2 linked regions of the Trichocoleus sp. FACHB-46 genome follow. Each later gene encodes a partner of the first gene's protein in a complex. Links are inferred from orthologs where the notes say so. Each region holds a gene or a part of one and is shown on either strand. Other genes may lie near its edges. The genes, in order: sufU and H6F72_RS10370.

Region 1 (8,592 bases):
TCGTTAGGACGGGAACGGCCTTGGCTAACACTCCAACCATGCTCAACCAACCTCAATCAGGTGAGCATTCTGCCCTACGAGAGATCAACTAGGAGAAAAGCTTAGCTAAATTGGCTGGTAAGGCAGAATTGAGAAGAATTAAATTCATGGCTTCACCTACACCCTTAAAAGGTACAGATCTGATTGACTGTGCCAAAGCGAATGCCAAACAAGGAGTTGAAACTGCTGCTTATTTCTGCGGCTATGGCAGTGATTTGAATACATTTGAACAGGAATTGCACCAAGCCTGCCAAGACATTGGGGTGAATATTAACGAGCTGAGCGATCTGATTACAGATCAACAACAGCTAATCCAGTTCGCAGGCACTGAGGTCTCCCCTGATAGTCCCTCATCTTTATAAAGTACTAGGCTGTCTGATTTAGGTCTTGCAACAGCCCTCTCTGTTAGATTGAGCACAACACAATTGTAGGGGTACCTCCGGTAGGTGCCCTTTTGTATTGAGTAGGGCCAAGATAGGTTCCTTGCAATTCTCTACTTGGGGCGCTGATAGAGAAATCTATAATAAAGGTCAGTACAACGAAGCAACCTTTATGAGCGCCTGCTGTGAAAAAACGGGTAACTCTGACCTTTCCTAAACGTTCTGTGCAAATGCCTGTCACTTATCGGCTGGCCAAAGACTTTAATGTTGCCGCTAATATTATCCGCGCTCAAGTTGCCCCTAATCAGATTGGCAAGCTCGTTGTGGAGTTGTCTGGGGATATTGATCAGTTGGATGCAGCCATTGACTGGATGCGATCGCAAGACATTGGCGTTTCCTTAGCAAGTCGAGAACTGCTGATTGACGAAGATGTTTGTGTGCATTGTGGTCTCTGCACTGGCATTTGTCCCACCGAAGCCTTGACCCTCGATCCGCAATCTTTCCGACTTACTTTCACTCGATCGCGCTGCATTGTTTGCGAGCAGTGCATTCCAACGTGCCCAGTTCAAGCGATCTCAACTAATCTGTAAACTAAATGGATGGCAATAAATCGCGTGAATGGCATTGCTGAAAAAACTTCCTTGGCTCTCTCTAGCACTTTTAGTAGTTGCCTACTGTACATGGGGCTGGTTCCTTTACCCATCCCGCAGTTCGGGGTTTGATTGGTTGTTTGCCGCTGCCTTCGCCATCATTGTGGCAGGATTATTGACCGCGCCTGAAAAAAGCCTGCGATCGCGATTTTTCACTTGGTCTGTTTCTAGCATTGGTAGATTTATCCTAGTGCTTTGCGGCTCTGCGCTAACAGCCGTAGTTCTCTACATGGCTAATGTTTTTGTTCATATTTTAGTTACAATTTCTGCTTGTATGTTGGCAAGGCTAGACTTACAAACTGCCGGATTCAAGCAGTTAACCGCCTTCTGGGTCTTATCAGCATTTTCTCTAGTTGGCTTGGGACTGGGCTGGACCTTTCACTATTTCGCGTAAAGTCAAGCAATAGAGCAAGAAAAAAGCAGCCCTTGTAGGCTGCTGGTGTGGTGTGTGAGGAGTAGTTAGCTCCAGATTAAGGGAGTTCGATGGCAACTGCAATTCAGTTACAGTTTTCGATACAATCGCCTGAAACGCCCACAGCTTAAACTTTTCAAAAATTTTGCCTCACAAAACTCTCTCCAGTCACCGGATGGACAATGTAGAAAGCGTCACACGGTACCCCAAGATTAGAGTTGAATTTAACGACACTATGAAAAGCGCTTAACTGTCCTCTTGCCCTACAGCATTCTACGCAGTGGGGCAATTTTGTTTTTAAAGTAGATTGTCAGGTTCCTAGCTGAACCAGATCACACATGAGATAAACTCAGGGGAGTCTGGCATGCGATCGCATGTCACTGAGTTGACAGAGGAGTGAGGTCAATGAAAAGCAGCCTGGATCGAGGCTTAGCGACTCCCAGCATCATTTACACTCCGCTTGTTCGCTGGAGCATCATCAGCCTACTAACGGCTAGCTCAGTCGGTCCCTTCGCATGGATGGCTGAAGCTCAAGAAGCTGCCAACCAAACGCCAACTGGCAGTACATTAACTAGATCTCCAGGGAGCTTGATTAATCGAGCCACCTTAAAACTAGGCACTCAAGGTCGAGACGTTTCTGAGCTACAGGCAACTTTAAGGTTATTGGGCTTCTACGCTGGGGCAGTAGACGGCTTTTATCGCGAAAGTACTGCGATCGCGGTCTCTCGCTTTCAAACAGCAGCAGGGCTTCCTGCGGATGGCATTGTTGGGCCTGCCACCTGGGATCAACTCTTTCCACCAACCGCTAACCTACGTTCGTCTACCATCAACACTATCTCTGCGGCCAATCTTTCCCCTACTACCAACTCTGCTGCGGCCTTTCCCACTCCTAATATCACTAATTCCAGCAACCCAAATCCTGATCGCTCCCCAGCTCTAGCTACTACCAGTCTCAGCAACGCGAAACCCAGTAGCGACTTAGCAGGTAGTAATAGTTCTGCAAGGTCAGTTGTCCCTTCGATCTCCACTGAACCTGAAGCCTCTACGGTAGAGTTACCAGTTTTAAGATTAGGCATGCAAGGCTCCGCAGTTTCTAGACTGCAAGAGCGCTTACAAGCCGCCGGATTTTTTCAAGGAGCCATAGATGGTGCCTTTGGACCAGAAACCCAAAGTGCAGTTCAAGCAGCTCAGCGCCAGTACCAGTTAGAAGCAGATGGTATCGTTGGGCCTGCAACTTGGAGTGCCTTGCTGCGTTAGCTAGTTTTTACTCAAAAGAAACTTGAGCTTTGAAGAAGTAGGGTAACTTTTGTTTCCTACTCTTTCAGCGATCGCGCTATAAAAATCTTCTTTAAAAAGTTAAATAAGCAAGTCAGCCTGGAGGTAGAGCAAATAATCCACTCTTCCGATAGAACTGTTTGTTATTGCAAACCAAGTATCTTTTGTATACAGAGCTCACGTAGAGCTAGTACAAAATACAGACTCAAAAACTTTAGAAGTCATTGTTGAAATCTACTGATTTTAGAGTTCACCCATTAGGTTCTAGTAGTCTCTAGCGATTCAAATATTTCTTTGCTCTTTTTTCTAAAAACCTTTTTTTTGAAAGCGTTCTGGCAATAAAAATGTACAACAGAGATAACCGCGAAACCCACAATTCAGAAGTTCGTCAAGAGACTTATCAAGACGCTCAAGGAAATACTCATACTCGTGTCACTCGCAACGCTGACACCGTTAATACCCGTACACCCACGACAGACGAGGTGTCTTATCGCGATGGCTACGTAAGCGGTCAGGTCACCGAACGGGAATTGCGAGACGGAAATCAGATTGCTCGTGATAACGACAATGCAGCTCGTGGGCTCCTGATCGGCATTATTCTGACCTCTTTGTTGGGCTTAGTTCTTGGCACACTATTTTTCTTGAATCGACGCGAAACTCCTGCGCCTGTAGCACCCATTATTGTGCCGAATCGCTCAGTTGCTCCAGCAGCCAAGCCATCGCCTAGCCCGGTGACCAAAACCGAAACTCGAATCATTGAGCGAGACAGAGTGGTACCTGTTCCTCAGCCACAGGCTCCAGCACCTCAAGCACCTGCTCCCGCTCCCGCTCCAGCACCTACGGTGAACGTAGCACCCGCTCCCGCTCCTGACGTAAACATTACAGTACCCAGCAATCCTGCGCCTGCGCCTACTCAGCCTCAAACTGGAAATGACGCAACATCTACTCAGGGCAGCAGTGGCAGTACAACTGATACCGCACCTAGCACCAACGATCTGAATACGGGAGATCAGTCAGATACTGCACCAACTACAGAGGGCACAAGTACAACTGGCAATGACACAACTAACACTGGTGGCACCTCTGGAACCACTGGCCGTTAAATAGCAAAGCTGAGTTTCAGCGACTAAATTAGTCAATTTTCCGTGGGTCTAGTGAATACTTACTAGACCCACGATTATTTTTGAAGGTAATAATTATTCGGAGTGAGACCCAACGGCTTCGGCTTGATAACGAATGTTAGCTTGTTTCAATCGTTGCAAGGCTTCACCTAGGCGATCGCAATCTGCAATTAAGCTAATGCGAACATATCCTTCGCCGCCAGGACCAAAGGCATTACCTGGGGTCACAACCACACCTGTTTGTTGCAGTACCGACAGAGCAAAGTCAGTAGAGTTTTGCCCTGGTGGACAAGGTACCCAGAGATACATGGTGGCGCGAGTCTTCGGAATGCTCCAACCCAGCTCTTCCAATCCTTGGATCAAGAAATCTCGACGGGTGCGGTAGCGAGCTTGAACTTCGTGCAAGTAAACATCGGGCAGTTGCAAGGCAGTTTCAGCCGCAGATTGTAAGGCCGCAAAGATGCCGTAATCCAGATTGGTTTTTAGCGTTCGCAGTCCTTGAATAATGTGGCGATTGCCCACCACAAAACCAACCCGCCAACCCGCCATATTATAGGTTTTGGACATGGTGTGGAACTCTACCCCAATGTCCTTAGCCCCCGGAATCTCTAGCAAACTGGTGGGCTGATAACCATCAAAGGCGAGTTCCGCATAGCAAAGATCATGGATCAGCAGAATTTCATGCTTGCGGGCGAAAGCGACAATGTCTTCAAAGAACTCACGGGGGGCTGTGGCCGCTGTTGGATTACTGGGGTAGTTGAAGTAAAGGATTTTGGCTTGCTTGGCTACATCATCGGGAATCGCAGCCAAATCGATCAGCCAATCATTTTCTGGCTTCAAGATCAGGTTGTGAATCTTACCCCCAGCAATGAGCGGTCCCCGGAAATGAGCTGGATAAGCCGGGCTGGGAACTAAAACAACATCACCGGGATTGACATAGGCGATCGCTAAGTGAGTCAACCCTTCTTTGGACCCCAGCAACGGCAAAGCTTCTCCGTCGGGGTCAAGGCTAACACCATAACGACGGTGGTACCAGCTGGTGATGGCGCGGCGGAAACTGGCAGTGCCTTCAAAAGGAGGATAACCATGATTGGCTGGGTCCTGTAGAGCCGCGATCGCTGCATCCACGACAGGTTGAGGTGTAGGGCCATCTGGGTTGCCCATTCCCAAATCAATCAAGTCCAGACCCTGTTCGCGAGCACGAGCTTTCAACTCATCTAAGCGGGCAAATACATAGGGAGGGAGCGCACGCAGACGTTCGGCAGGGGTAATCCAATCCAGTTCCATTCCTTACACCTCGTTGCTGGTTGCCTGAGTCAGAGTGGTACGACTGACTTCAACCGGAGCCATTGTCGAAACCATAGCTGCCATGAGTTGTGCAGGCACAACCGAGAATGGCAGACGGTGAATGTCCGAGCCTTGAGCACAGGCTACTTCAGCAGCATGTTGTAAATCTGCCAGCGAAATCTGCTCTAAACCCAGATCTCCTAAGGTTTGGGGTAAACCGATTTCAGCATAGAACTTTAAGAGCTGCTGTCGTGCTGTCGCTGCTAGTTGATTTCCTTGCAGCATTTCTTCTAGGCGCAGTTGGACCAGAATGCCATAAGCTACCTTCTCGCCATGCAAAGCATCGTGGCTAGCCAACAGATGCGTGAGGCCATTATGCACCGCATGAGCAGCAACTGTACGGCATTGGGCTCCACCCAAACCGCCAATCACTCCTGCCAACAACACGGAAGCATCTACTACTTCCCGCCAAGCGTCACCCCCTGGTTCTTGCAAAGCGGCCACAGACTTTTGAAACAGAATGTCGCGCAAAACGCGGGCTTGCTGGACTGCGGCAATCAGTAAGGTTTGCTCAGAGTGACCGCTGCTGACGGAAGCTTCATACCATTTCGCCAAGGCATCGCCAATACCTGCGACCAAAGTTCGCTGATCAGCCGTCCGAATCAAGCTATAGTCAAGCACCAACAAATCTGGACAGCGGGGCAAACCCACGTCGTACAGAAAGGCTCCTTGATCGGAATAGATATTGGAGAGGGCTGTCCAAGCCGCACAAGTGGCTGCTGAAGTGGGCACAGTCACAATCGGCAACTGGGACTGATGAGCAATCAATTTAGCCGCATCTAAAGCTTTACCACCACCAACACCAATGATCACATCGGCTTGGTGAGTCGCAACTGCTTCTCGGAGTGTTGCCAATCCTGCCTCGCTGCAATCTAAACCATAGGCAGCTTGAGCGAATGATAATTTTTCCTGTTGTAACACAGGTTCCAGCCAAGGTCGCACCACCGCTAAGGTGCGATCGCCCCCTACAATTAAAGGCCGCTGTCCTAAGCGACCAATTGCCTCCCCTACCTGGGCCAACGCTTGCTCGCCTCGGATCACTTGAGCGGGCGCGACCATCAGCGAGAGCAGTGCAGTCGTGGTTTTAGTTTGGGTTGATGATGAATCCGGCAGAGAGGGATGAGGCATAGGGCACGATCGCGAGGTCGTTGACATTTACGTAGGGTAAGGACAACTTTACTACTATTTCCAGGTTAGTTTGCACTGAAACTAAGGCGTAAAGATCACCCAGTTTCTAACTAACCGATGGAAGTTTTAGGATGGGCGAGATGCGGTCTCTAGCTGAGGCAAACGAGCAAAATTTTGGTCATAGATCGTTACCGCCAAATTGGTGTCATCTCGCGATGCCAGCGATCGCTTGACTTCACCTAAATAGAGAGGCACCGATTGCCCCGCTTCTGGGTGAATAATGGTTCGCGCCCGAATCGTGAGTTTCTCGTCTGCTCCTCCCAAGCGACCAAAGGAGAACAAATCGGAAGCTGCCTGGCGCAGAGTGGCATCTAACTCAGATTGCTTGATCTTGGGTGAAACCGAAATAACAGCCTGACTGGCTCCAGAGTCATAGATGAGTGAGAAAGGAGCGGCACCCGGGATGATGGTATGGGTCAGAGGCACCAAACCGAGAGCAAAAAAGCCAACGGTTAAAACCCCCATAAAGCCTGTGACTCCTACAAAGCGGAACCGCACGCCCCACTGGAACACAAACATTAAAACGGTTAAAGCAGCGCAAACTAAGGTCAGAATGCCTGACCACTTAGTAGCAATTAAAAAATCAGCAGTTGTAGGCATGACGGTGGCAAACTAAGACTAACGACAGATCAATAAAGCTGAGGCAATTCCTCGGTTATTCGTTGCTGACAAAGCCCGCAGGCTGAGACGCTTCAGAGTGCTCTAAGGCTGCCTTCAAGGTATGCCAGGAAAGATTGGCACATTTAATCCGCACAGGAAACTGAGAAACCCCTTGCATTACGTTTAACTTCCGCAATTCTTGGGGGAACTCTGCTTCTCCTTTCATCATGGTTTGGAAGCGTTGCACCATTTCTAGCGCTTCGGCAACAGTGCGACCTCGCAAGGCCTCAGCCATCAGATCTGTAGAGGCGATCGCGATCGCGCAGCCTTCCCCTTCAAATTTGACATCTTCAATCCGGTCGCTGTTCTCGTTGAGTTGCAGGGTCAGTTCGATCGTGTCACCACAAGAGGGATTATGGCCTTTTTGATAGCGATGGACTGGAGAGGTTGTACCCTTGTTACGAGGTTTTTTATAACGCTCCAGAATCACTTGTTGATATAGATCACGTAAGTTGCCCAGAGTCATGATGGGTTGATGATGTGTGTCTCCGTCTATTCTCGATCCTATCAGGGTCTTCCAGCTTGATAGGGGTGCGATCGCATTATTACCTAGAGAATTTCCAGCATATCAACTGCTAGCTCGATCCGCGATCGGTTTGCCGTAGCGCTCAGACCAGAAATTCTGAATCAATTTCCAGGCAAAACCTTGCCAGCTTTTGATAATTGGCGTTGATGCTGCGGATGAGGACTAAGTTGGCGAGCGCGGCAATGATATTGCTGAGTTAGCAGGGTGGTGATGACAGCAGCAGACACAGGTTTAGAGAACAGGTAACCCTGCCCGTACTCACATCCCATCTGGTTTAGTTGAGTATGTTGAACTGCCGTTTCTACGCCCTCGGCAATTACTTGCATCCCCAAATTGTGGGCTAGCGTGATGATCGTCTGAACAATTGCTGAATTCTTACTATTCGTGTCTATCGTGGTGATAAAAGAGCGATCGATTTTGAGGACATCAATCGGAAAGCGGTGTAAATAGCTCAAAGATGAATATCCAGTGCCAAAATCATCCATGTATAGCTGAATATTCAGAGTTTTCAGGGCTAGTAGCATAGCGATCGCAGGTTCCGAATTTTCCATCAACACAGTTTCAGTAATTTCCAGTTTCAAGCTCCCAGGCGCTAGCTGGGTGGTCTGCAAAATTTGACTAACTTGGGTCATCAAATCCGTCTGGGAGAACTGCCGCCCCGAAATATTGACACTGATCGTCAGGGGTTGGCAGAAGGGAAAGCGTACTTGCCAGTTCGCTACCTGTTGGCAAGCTTCCTGCAACACCCAATGCCCCAGTGGCACAATCAAGCCTGTTTCTTCAGCAACTGCAATAAACTCCGTCGGAGCAACCAAGCCGCGCTGAGGATGGTGCCAACGCACTAAAGCTTCAAACCCCACAATTGCACCTGTGGCTAAGACCACAATGGGTTGATAACGAACCTGAAACTCTTGGCGATCGATGGCTCGTCGCAGATCCGTCTCCAGTTGCAATCGCTCCACCGCGTGAGCATGCATACTCAGGTTAAAGACTT
Region 2 (8,734 bases), 420 kb from region 1 along the record:
GATGTGGCCTTGTCCAGCCAGTACGACAATTTGGGAGTTGGGATGAGTGGTGGCAAATTGAGCGATGCGCTCGGCCATTGTTTCGTCCCAGAGTACTTGCGCTTCAAAGAATTGCTCGAAGTTTTTGCTGGAGCTGTGGCCTTGATGCATTTCTTCGTAGATTTTCTGGATGCGTTGGCGATAGGCAACATTGTCGGTGCGAATCTCTGCGGCGGGTGGAATAAATTGGCGATCGCTGGCCGTCAAACTATCTAAGCCTTGGCGAGCGACTTTGCGGGTGATTTCGGTAGGGGTGTTAAGGGCGATCAGAGGTAGACGTTTAGCTTTGGCAAAGCGCAAAATCGGGGCGTAGTACTCCCAGTCGTAGCCCCAACGTTGATCAAATTGGCTTTGTTGGCGCAGCTCTGCTTCGGTAATTTGCCCTGCCAGATAGCGATCGAGCGCCGGTTGATAGGGGCGTTGAAACATTTCTAACGCGATCGCCAGTCGGGGCTGTTTTTGGTGAAGCGCTTGAATAATTTTGAGTTGTGCTCGATGATCGGCTGGGCTATCGTGAGTCTCGCCTAGGTAAACCACATCGGCGGCTGCTAGCTGGCGGAGGACCGTTTGGGGACTCAAGCGCTGCTGCATCGGGCTAAAAATAGTTTGGGCAGGAGCAGGTGAGGTAAAACACAGAAAAAGGCCAAGCGACCACGCCCAAAGTTTTATTAGCTGACCTTTGCTCATGCTTTCCAACTGCCCCTATTGCTCTACCAAACTTTTTTCACCATAACGAATAATGCTTTGGGAAAGGGCATGCTGATAGCATTTGCAGCAGGCCACAGGTGAGCTGACAAATTTAAGCTGTCTCTGAGCCAGCTAGAAACCTTGCCATTGAGCCAAACACTATGCAGCGCTTTGAGTACATAACGGTTTACGTCAATGCTTCTGGGTCTTACCAGGCAGCTAATGGTAGCTGGAGAAACATGAAAGAATTAGGCGAGCAAGGCTGGGAATTAGTTTCTGTGGTGAGTGATGCAGCCAAAGATATGGTTGCCTTTTTTAAGCGGCCTCAACAGCATAGTTAAACGCATGGATCGAGCTAGCAGAGCGATCGCGACTTTCAACTCTGCATTTCCACCAAAGTTGTTCAACTTTTTCCGGAGCTACCCACCCCTTCCTAGAAGAAAGGAATGGTAGATGCACCCTGAATTTAATCCCTGGCCTTGCGCTGGGGATTTTTTTTATGCCCACAAAGCCTCGGCATGATGGCGAATATGGTCTTCCATGAATGTAGCGATGAAGTAATAGCTATGGTCGTACCCTGACTGCATTCGCAAGGTGAGGGGTTGCCCTACCTGGGTACAGGCTTGCTCAAATAACTGCGGTTTCAGTTGATTTTCTAGGAAGTTATCTGCTGTGCCTTGGTCGATCAGAATCGGACGCTGCCAATCAGCTCTAAGAATCAACTCACTCGCATCATAAGCTCGCCACTGTTCCTGATTTGCACCCAAATAATTATTAAAGGCTTTTTGTCCCCAAGCGCAACGCATGGGAGCCACAATTGGCGCAAAGGCAGATACCGAAAGATAGCGATCGCGATTTCTCAGCGCACAAACCAGCGCCCCATGACCGCCCATTGAATGCCCAAAGATACCTTGGCGATCGCGCTTCACCGGGAAATGCTCTGCGATCAGCACTGGCAATTCTTCAGTAATGTAGCTATACATCCGGTAGTGCTGGCTCCACGGCTCCTGGGTGGCATCGACATAGAATCCAGCGCCTGTACCAAAATCCCAATCTTCATCTTCACCCGGAATCCCTGTATTGCGTGGACTCGTATCCGGTGCCACGAGCATCACCCCGTGCTTGGCGGCAAACTGTTGTGTTCCCGCCTTCGTAATGAAGTTTTCTTCGGTGCAAGTCAGACCAGAGAGGAAATACAACACGGGCACTGGTTCTGCCTTAGCTTGCGGCGGCTGATACACCGCAAATTTCATCTCACTGCTACAAGCTGAAGATTGATGACTGTAAAAGCCAACGGTACCGTCAAAGCAGCGATATTGACTGATGACTTGAGGAGGTGCAGGCATGGCGAAATGGGAGTTCACAGCACTGGCATTCTAATCAATCCACGTTCCCTCGCCTATACACCACGCTCAGTCCTGATAGATGGCAACTCAATTCATTTGACTTTCAGCCATCCCATCATCTGTCCAACTGTTAATTGCAACTCTGCTGCAAATGTAGGTATTGGGAGGCGATCGCTCTCAGCATCCTAAGGATTGCAGTTGTTTCGGGGTGTAACCTATCAATAGCTGTCCTTCTACAACCCGATTGCTTTATGTTTTAGCGATCGCTGGTTGAGAATCTATAGGGCGTTGTGAGCGATCGCTATGTATCATTCTTAAATCACGCTAACCCCAGCCATCTTTATAAAGCTCAATAACCTTCTGCAGTAAGGCATGTGCTGCATGTTTCTTAGCTTCTTTGATAGAGGTGCCTTTGCCTTCCGCTACCAAACTTCTACCTCTAAATTTACAAGTTGCTTCTAAGGTGAATTCTGGGCGATGAGATACACCTGTACGTTCAATTTCAGTATATTCGGGAGGGGATTCACCCTTCTTAGCTAAAAATTCTTGTAAAGCAGAGATGGAGTTTTTGTCTTCAAGGGTAGCTAGTAGCTCTGCCATAACTCGCGCTTCCAAACGTTGTCTTTGTATCAAAGGATTGGAAGTTATATTTTGCTGGGTATCATTCCATTTCTCAATTTTCTCTTTACTTAGCTCGAAGACCGTTCTAACTACTTCTTTGCACTTCTTCAGTCCTTGATCCCGGTAGAGAGCGGCAATCAACGCTTCTAGTCGGTCAGCGAGCACTCTATCTGTGACATGCTCTTTGCTGCTTGTCCTAGGAATAATAACTACATCAGCTAAGTTGATCCGCCTACCAATACGAGTTAAATGTTCATTTTCAACTAGGCTAGAGCGTACATGCGTGAACCAGCCTGGTTCATCAATTGAGTAATTCTCAAATAAGTATTCTGACACTATAAAGCCAAGTACTGAATCTCCAAAATGCTCTAAAACTTCTCCTTGACGTAAAGTAAGAGCAATTCTATAAATGCTGAGATCTTTGGGAGTAACCTTGAAATGGTGACGAATCCATTCGCGCAGGTCTTGGTCATTCATGAAGCTTACTGAGTCTCTAGCTAAATAGACATGCACTATTTATACCTACACTAAGGCAGCTTCTATTCCAGAGATTAGTTGTCTATAAAGTGAAGTAGTGTGACTGCACAAAAAAATAAGGTGAGCGATCGCCCACCTTACTCACAAAAAAAGTTTTTAGTAACAATTAGCCAAAGATGCTACCGAAAAATTCGATCGCTTCTTTGAGAGATTCAATGAAGACATCAATTTCTTCGCGGGTGTTGTAGAAATACAAACTCGCCCGTGCTGTAGATTGTGCCCCTAAATGGCGGTGTAGTGGTTGCGTGCAGTGGTGCCCAGCCCGAATTGCGATTCCTGCTTGATCCAAAATCGTCGAGAGATCGTGGGGGTGAACTGCGCCCACCGTGAAAGCAGCGAGAGCAGCACGGCCTTTGCCATCTTCAGTTGGTTTGGGGCCATAGGTGCGGACTTCGGGCAACTCCGCTAAGCGCTGGTACAGGTAAGCCGTCAGTTCTTCCTCGTAGGCGTGGATTTTGTCCATACCCAAGCCCATCAGGTAATCAACTGCGGCACCGAGGGCGATCGCTTCAGCAATGGCAGGGGTGCCCGCTTCAAACTTGTGGGGCAAATCGGCGTAGGTGGAGTGATCGAGAAACACATCCGCAATCATCTCACCACCACCCAAAAACGGCGGCATCGAGCGTAGCAGAGCCAACTTGCCGTAGAGGAAACCGATCCCAGTCGCAGCACACATCTTATGACCAGAGCCGACCAGCCAATCGCAATCAATGTCCTGCACGTCAACTGGCATGTGGGGTACGCTTTGGCAGGCATCGATCAGCACTCTCGCGCCATGTTGGTGAGCGATCGCGCAAATCTCTTTAACGGGGTTAATGCAGCCCAAGGTGTTGGAGACATGCACCACGGAGACGAGCTTGGTCTTGTCGGAAATCAGCGACTTGAACTGCTCTAAGTTGAATTCTTCGGTTTCAGTTAGCTCCACAAATTTGAGCACCGCGCCCGTTTTCTGCGCCACCAACTGCCAGGGAATCAGGTTGCTGTGGTGCTCCATCACGCTCAGGATGATCTCGTCACCCTGCTTCAGTGTGCTCAAGCCCCAAGCGTTCGACACCAAGTTGATCGCTTCGCTGGCGTTGCGGGTGTAGATGATTTCTTGCCGAGAGGCCGCATTGACAAACTTCGCGACCTTATCTCGTGCGCCTTCGTAAGCATCGGTTGCCCGCGAACTGAGGGTATGCACGCCCCGGTGAACGTTAGCATTGTCGTGCTCGTAGTAGTGCTGCAACGCTTGCAACACCGCTTGGGGTTTTTGCGAGGTAGCCGCGTTGTCCAGATAGACCAAAGGCTTGCCGTTGATCTCCTGATCCAAAATCGGGAAGTCAGCGCGGACCTGGGCGGCGAGAGTTCTTTCCTGAGCAATAGTCATAGTTCTAAAAAGCTCGTTGTTTCACTAGCTGAGACAGGCGATCGCGCACAGAGGCAACGGGAATTTGATCAATAATCTCGATCGCGAAGGCATAAACCAAAAGCTGACGGGCACTGGCCTGGTCGAGACCACGACTTTGTAGATAGAAGATTTCATCGGGGTCAATCTGCCCCACCGTTGCCCCGTGACTGCACTTGACGTTATCTGCCGTGATTTCTAGCTGCGGCTTGGTATCCACGCGGGCTTTGGGGGAGAGGAGCAAGTTGCGGTTGAGCTGTCCTGCGTCGGTGAGTTGCGCCAGCTTGGGCACAAACACTTTGCCGTTGAACACAGCCCGCGCTTGCCCATCCACAATGGTTTTGTGCAGTTGGCGGCTGCTGCCGTGAGGTTGGGTATAGGCGATCGTGCTGTGAGTATCGCCGAGTTGGTCTCCAGCCACGAGGGTCAAGCCGTTGAGGTTGGTTTCGGTCTGCTCTCCAGTTTGGAAAATTTCCAAGTTGTGCCGCGACAGTTTAGCGCCAAAGCTGACGGCGTTGCAGGTGTAGCGACTGTCACGAGCTTGGCTGACCGCAGTTTTGCCAATGTGGAAAGCGTTTTGGCTGTCCCGCTGAACTCTAGTGTGACGCACCTGAGCATTTTGTTCGACCCAGATTTCCGTCACCGAATTGGTGAAATATACACCCTCACCAACCGTGCCATAATCTTCCACGAGCGTCACACTGCTGCCCGTTTCTGCCACCACTAAGCAGCGAGGCTGAGAGAGGATGGGGCGATCGCTGGCAGTAGAGACAAACAGCAAATGAATCGGCGTTTCAACTTCCTGATTCTTCGGAATCCAAACGATGGCAGCATCACTCAGACCTGCGGTGTTGAGTGCGGTAAAGACTTCTTCCGCACCGGGTTGCTTTGCCAAGTAGTTCTGCGATCGCGCTTTTAACTCCTCTGGTAAAGCCGCCAAATTACCGACAAAGATATTAGCTGGGAGATTGGCGATCGCAGAGAGTTCCGACGTATAAACGCCATTGACGAACACCAACCGACTCTCAGCCGCCTCTAACAACGCGAATGCTTGAACGGCCTTAGAGCTAACTACTAATGAGCGATCGCCAACTACCAACTCCACCTGCAACAAGGGCGACAAATCGGTGTAGCGCCATTCTTCATTGCGAGTCGTGGGGAAGGTTTGCTCTTGCACCAACGCCGCAGCCTGGGATCTGAGTTCTGGGAGGCGATCGCTGACTTTCACCTCAGTGCTTTGAGCCAACTTCAGCAACCCAGCCAAGTAAGCTTCCCGGTTGGTTGCTGCCTGGGAACTCGCAGTTTGTTCGGGGGAAACCTGAATCGTCATCGTGCTGCCACCTCAGCCGCGTCTTCTTCACGGACCCATTCATAACCGCGCTCTTCAAGTTCCAGCGCCAGTTCTTTACCACCTGTAGTCAGGATGCGACCGCCTTCCATCACATGCACAAAATCAGGAGTGATGTAGTTGAGCAAGCGCTGGTAGTGGGTGATCAGAATCGTGGCATTTTGGGGATTGGCGATCTGGTTGACACCACCAGACACGATCTTGAGCGCATCAATATCTAAGCCAGAATCAGTTTCATCCAGAATGGCTAACTTGGGTTCCAGCAGCGCCATTTGCAGAATCTCGTTGCGCTTTTTCTCGCCACCCGAGAAGCCTTCATTCACGCTGCGATTCAGAAACGCAGGGTCCATCTTCACCACATCTAGCTTCTGCCGCACCAAATCATCAAAGTCAAAAGCGTCGAGTTCTTCCAGACCTTGGTGTTTGCGGCGCGAGTTGTAAGCCACGCGCAAGAAATCGATGTTGCTGACCCCTGGAATTTCTAGGGGATACTGGAATGCCAAAAACACACCCGATCGCGCCCGTTCTTCGGGTTCCTTTTCCAATAAGTTTTCGCCCAAGAAAATCACTTCGCCACCTGTGACTTCGTAAGCGGGATGCCCTGCCAAAATCTTGGAAAAAGTGCTCTTACCAGAACCGTTTGGCCCCATGATGGCGTGAATTTCTCCAGCCTTGACCTCCAGGTTCAAGCCTTTGAGGATTTGGGTACCGTCCACATTCGCGGTTAGATCCCGGACGGATAAGATAACTTCGCTATTTTCAATGATCATTGCAACTGATTAAAACTCTGGAATGCTTGAGGGTTAGGGATTCGAGCAAGTTAGGGAGAGAGAAGCGATCGCGGCTTTCTTGGGTTTCGCCCCTCTCCCACTGGGAGAGGGGCTGGGGGAGAGGTCTAACCCACGCTGCCTTCTAGTTTCAGGGCCAACAGGCGATCGGCTTCGACTGCAAACTCCATTGGCAACTGACTGAACACATCCTTACAGAAACCGCTGATCATCATCGAGATCGCGTCTTCCATCGAGATGCCGCGTTGGGTGAAGAAGAAAAGCTGGTCTTCCCCAATCTTGGAAGTTGAGGCTTCGTGCTCTACCTTGCCTGTGTTGTTTTGCACTTGGATGTAAGGGAAGGTGTTGGCTTGGGCATTGTCACCAATCAGCATCGAGTCACACTGCGAGTAGTTGCGTGCGCCCTCCGCTTTCGGGCTAATCTTCACCAAACCTCGATAGCTGTTCTTGGATTTACCTGCCGAAATCCCCTTGGAGATAATCGTGCTGCGGGTGTTCTTGCCGATGTGGATCATCTTGGTGCCTGTGTCGGCTTGCTGCATGTGGTTGGTCAGCGCCACCGAGTAGAACTCACCTACAGAGTTGTCACCGACCAGCACGCAACTGGGGTACTTCCAGGTGATGGCCGAACCTGTTTCGACTTGGGTCCAAGAAATCTTGGAGTTCACGCCTTGGCAGAGACCGCGCTTGGTGACGAAGTTATAGATACCGCCTTTGCCGTTCTCGTCGCCTGCATACCAGTTCTGGACAGTGGAGTACTTGATCTCAGCATTGTCCATCGCTACCAATTCCACTACAGCGGCGTGGAGCTGGTTGGTGTCGTACATAGGGGCAGTACAGCCTTCGAGATAGCTGACTGAGCTGCCTTCTTCAGCCACAATCAGCGTCCGCTCAAACTGCCCTGTGTCGCCACTGTTGATCCGGAAGTAGGTGGACAACTCCATCGGACACTTGGTGTTTTTGGGGATGTAGACGAAGGAACCGTCGCTAAACACCGCCGCGTTGAGGGCCGCAAAATAGTTGTCGGCTACAGGCACAACGCTACCGAGGTACTTCTGCACCAACTCTGGATACTCGCGCAGCGCTTCGGAGATCGAGCAGAAGATCACGCCCTTCTCAGCTAGCTTCTCGCGGAAGGTGGTGGCCACGGAAACGCTGTCGAAAATAGCATCGACGGCAACGTTGGCAAGGCGCTTTTGCTCAGTCAGTGGAATGCCCAGCTTCTCAAAGGTTTCTAGCAGAATGGGGTCTACTTCGTCCAAGCTCTGCTTCTTCTGCTTCTGCTTGGGCGCGGAATAATAAATGATGTCTTGGTAATTGATTGGCGGGTAGGTGACATGGGGCCAAGTTGGCTCAGTCATCTTCAGCCACTGGCGATACGCCTTGAGGCGAAACTCCAGCATGAATTCTGGCTCTTCTTTCTTGGCCGAAATTAAGCGGACGGTGTCTTCGCTTAATCCACGGGGTACGGTTTCTGACTCGATGTCCGTCACAAACCCGTACTTGTAGGGCTGATTGACGAGTGTCTTAACGCTTGCAGTCATCGGTAGTGTTCTCTCAGGACTCTAGGGATCGGAGGCGGCTGAACAGCAAACCTGGGGCGAAATGAGACGCTAGGTCAGCAAACGAGGAAAGTGTGTTCTCTAGGGAAAGGAATCGAGTCAGCCGCAGGCAAAAGGCTAGAAATTAATATTGATTGGTCACAGCTCTAACTTCTTCAAAGCTGATTTCCTGCTTGTCCCCCCTAAACTCGTTGTCTTCGGTCAGGAAGAGCATGCAGTGGCACTCTTTGCGCTCGCGCATGGGGACGCAAGGGCAGTTCCAGAAAGCTGCGGCTACTTCTGCTTCTTTGTCTTCGTAGTGACGGCAAGGGCAGAGGGGAGCACCTAGTTCGTCCTTGTGTTTGGCTAGCCCTTCGATCACAACAGCGGTGACACCGGGGTCCATACAGAAGTAGGTTCCTGTCCGTTTGGCATAAGTT

Evidence for each region.
Region 2: the proteins of sufU (region 1) and H6F72_RS10370 are in contact, whole or in part, in a solved structure (PDB 5XT5), measured with the Bacillus subtilis proteins. The link is inferred for Trichocoleus sp. FACHB-46 from one-to-one orthologs.

What each region holds. Positions count from the first base shown.
Region 1 is NZ_JACJOD010000013.1:157,152-165,743, forward strand. The notes cover bases 5,804-8,592. They hold sufU (Fe-S cluster assembly sulfur transfer protein SufU), read right to left. Parts: upstream 7,539-8,592; coding sequence 7,068-7,538; downstream 5,804-7,067. Other genes in these bases: H6F72_RS08350 (iron-containing alcohol dehydrogenase family protein), read right to left, coding at 5,804-6,352; H6F72_RS08355 (Ycf51 family protein), read right to left, coding at 6,479-7,012; H6F72_RS30945 (bifunctional diguanylate cyclase/phosphodiesterase), read right to left, coding at 7,700-8,592. In the rest of the region: H6F72_RS08310 (M20 family metallopeptidase), read left to right, coding at 1-7; H6F72_RS08315 (hypothetical protein), read left to right, coding at 147-401; H6F72_RS08320 (NIL domain-containing protein), read left to right, coding at 605-1,009; H6F72_RS08325 (hypothetical protein), read left to right, coding at 1,038-1,463; H6F72_RS29660 (peptidoglycan-binding protein), read left to right, coding at 1,887-2,738; H6F72_RS08340 (hypothetical protein), read left to right, coding at 3,101-3,859; H6F72_RS08345 (aspartate aminotransferase), read right to left, coding at 3,953-5,164; more of H6F72_RS08350, read right to left, coding at 5,168-5,803. UniProt on the Bacillus subtilis protein: Part of the SUF-like system that mediates the biosynthesis of iron-sulfur (Fe-S) clusters. Acts as a sulfurtransferase and thus transfers sulfur from SufS to SufB.
Region 2 is NZ_JACJOD010000013.1:577,892-586,625, reverse strand. Bases 2,466-5,396 are described here. They hold H6F72_RS10370 (SufS family cysteine desulfurase), read right to left. Parts: upstream 4,594-5,396; coding sequence 3,337-4,593; downstream 2,466-3,336. Other genes in these bases: sufD (Fe-S cluster assembly protein SufD), read right to left, coding at 4,604-5,396; H6F72_RS10375 (ribonuclease III family protein), read right to left, coding at 2,466-3,170. Also shown: H6F72_RS10390 (ChaN family lipoprotein), read right to left, coding at 1-726; H6F72_RS10385 (DUF4177 domain-containing protein), read left to right, coding at 888-1,067; fghA (S-formylglutathione hydrolase), read right to left, coding at 1,224-2,072; more of H6F72_RS10375, read right to left, coding at 2,397-2,465; more of sufD, read right to left, coding at 5,397-5,947; Fe-S cluster assembly ATPase SufC, read right to left, coding at 5,944-6,735; Fe-S cluster assembly protein SufB, read right to left, coding at 6,861-8,297; H6F72_RS10350 (ferredoxin thioredoxin reductase catalytic beta subunit), read right to left, coding at 8,440-8,734. UniProt on the Bacillus subtilis protein: Type II cysteine desulfurase that acts as the initial step in the SUF-like Fe-S cluster assembly pathway.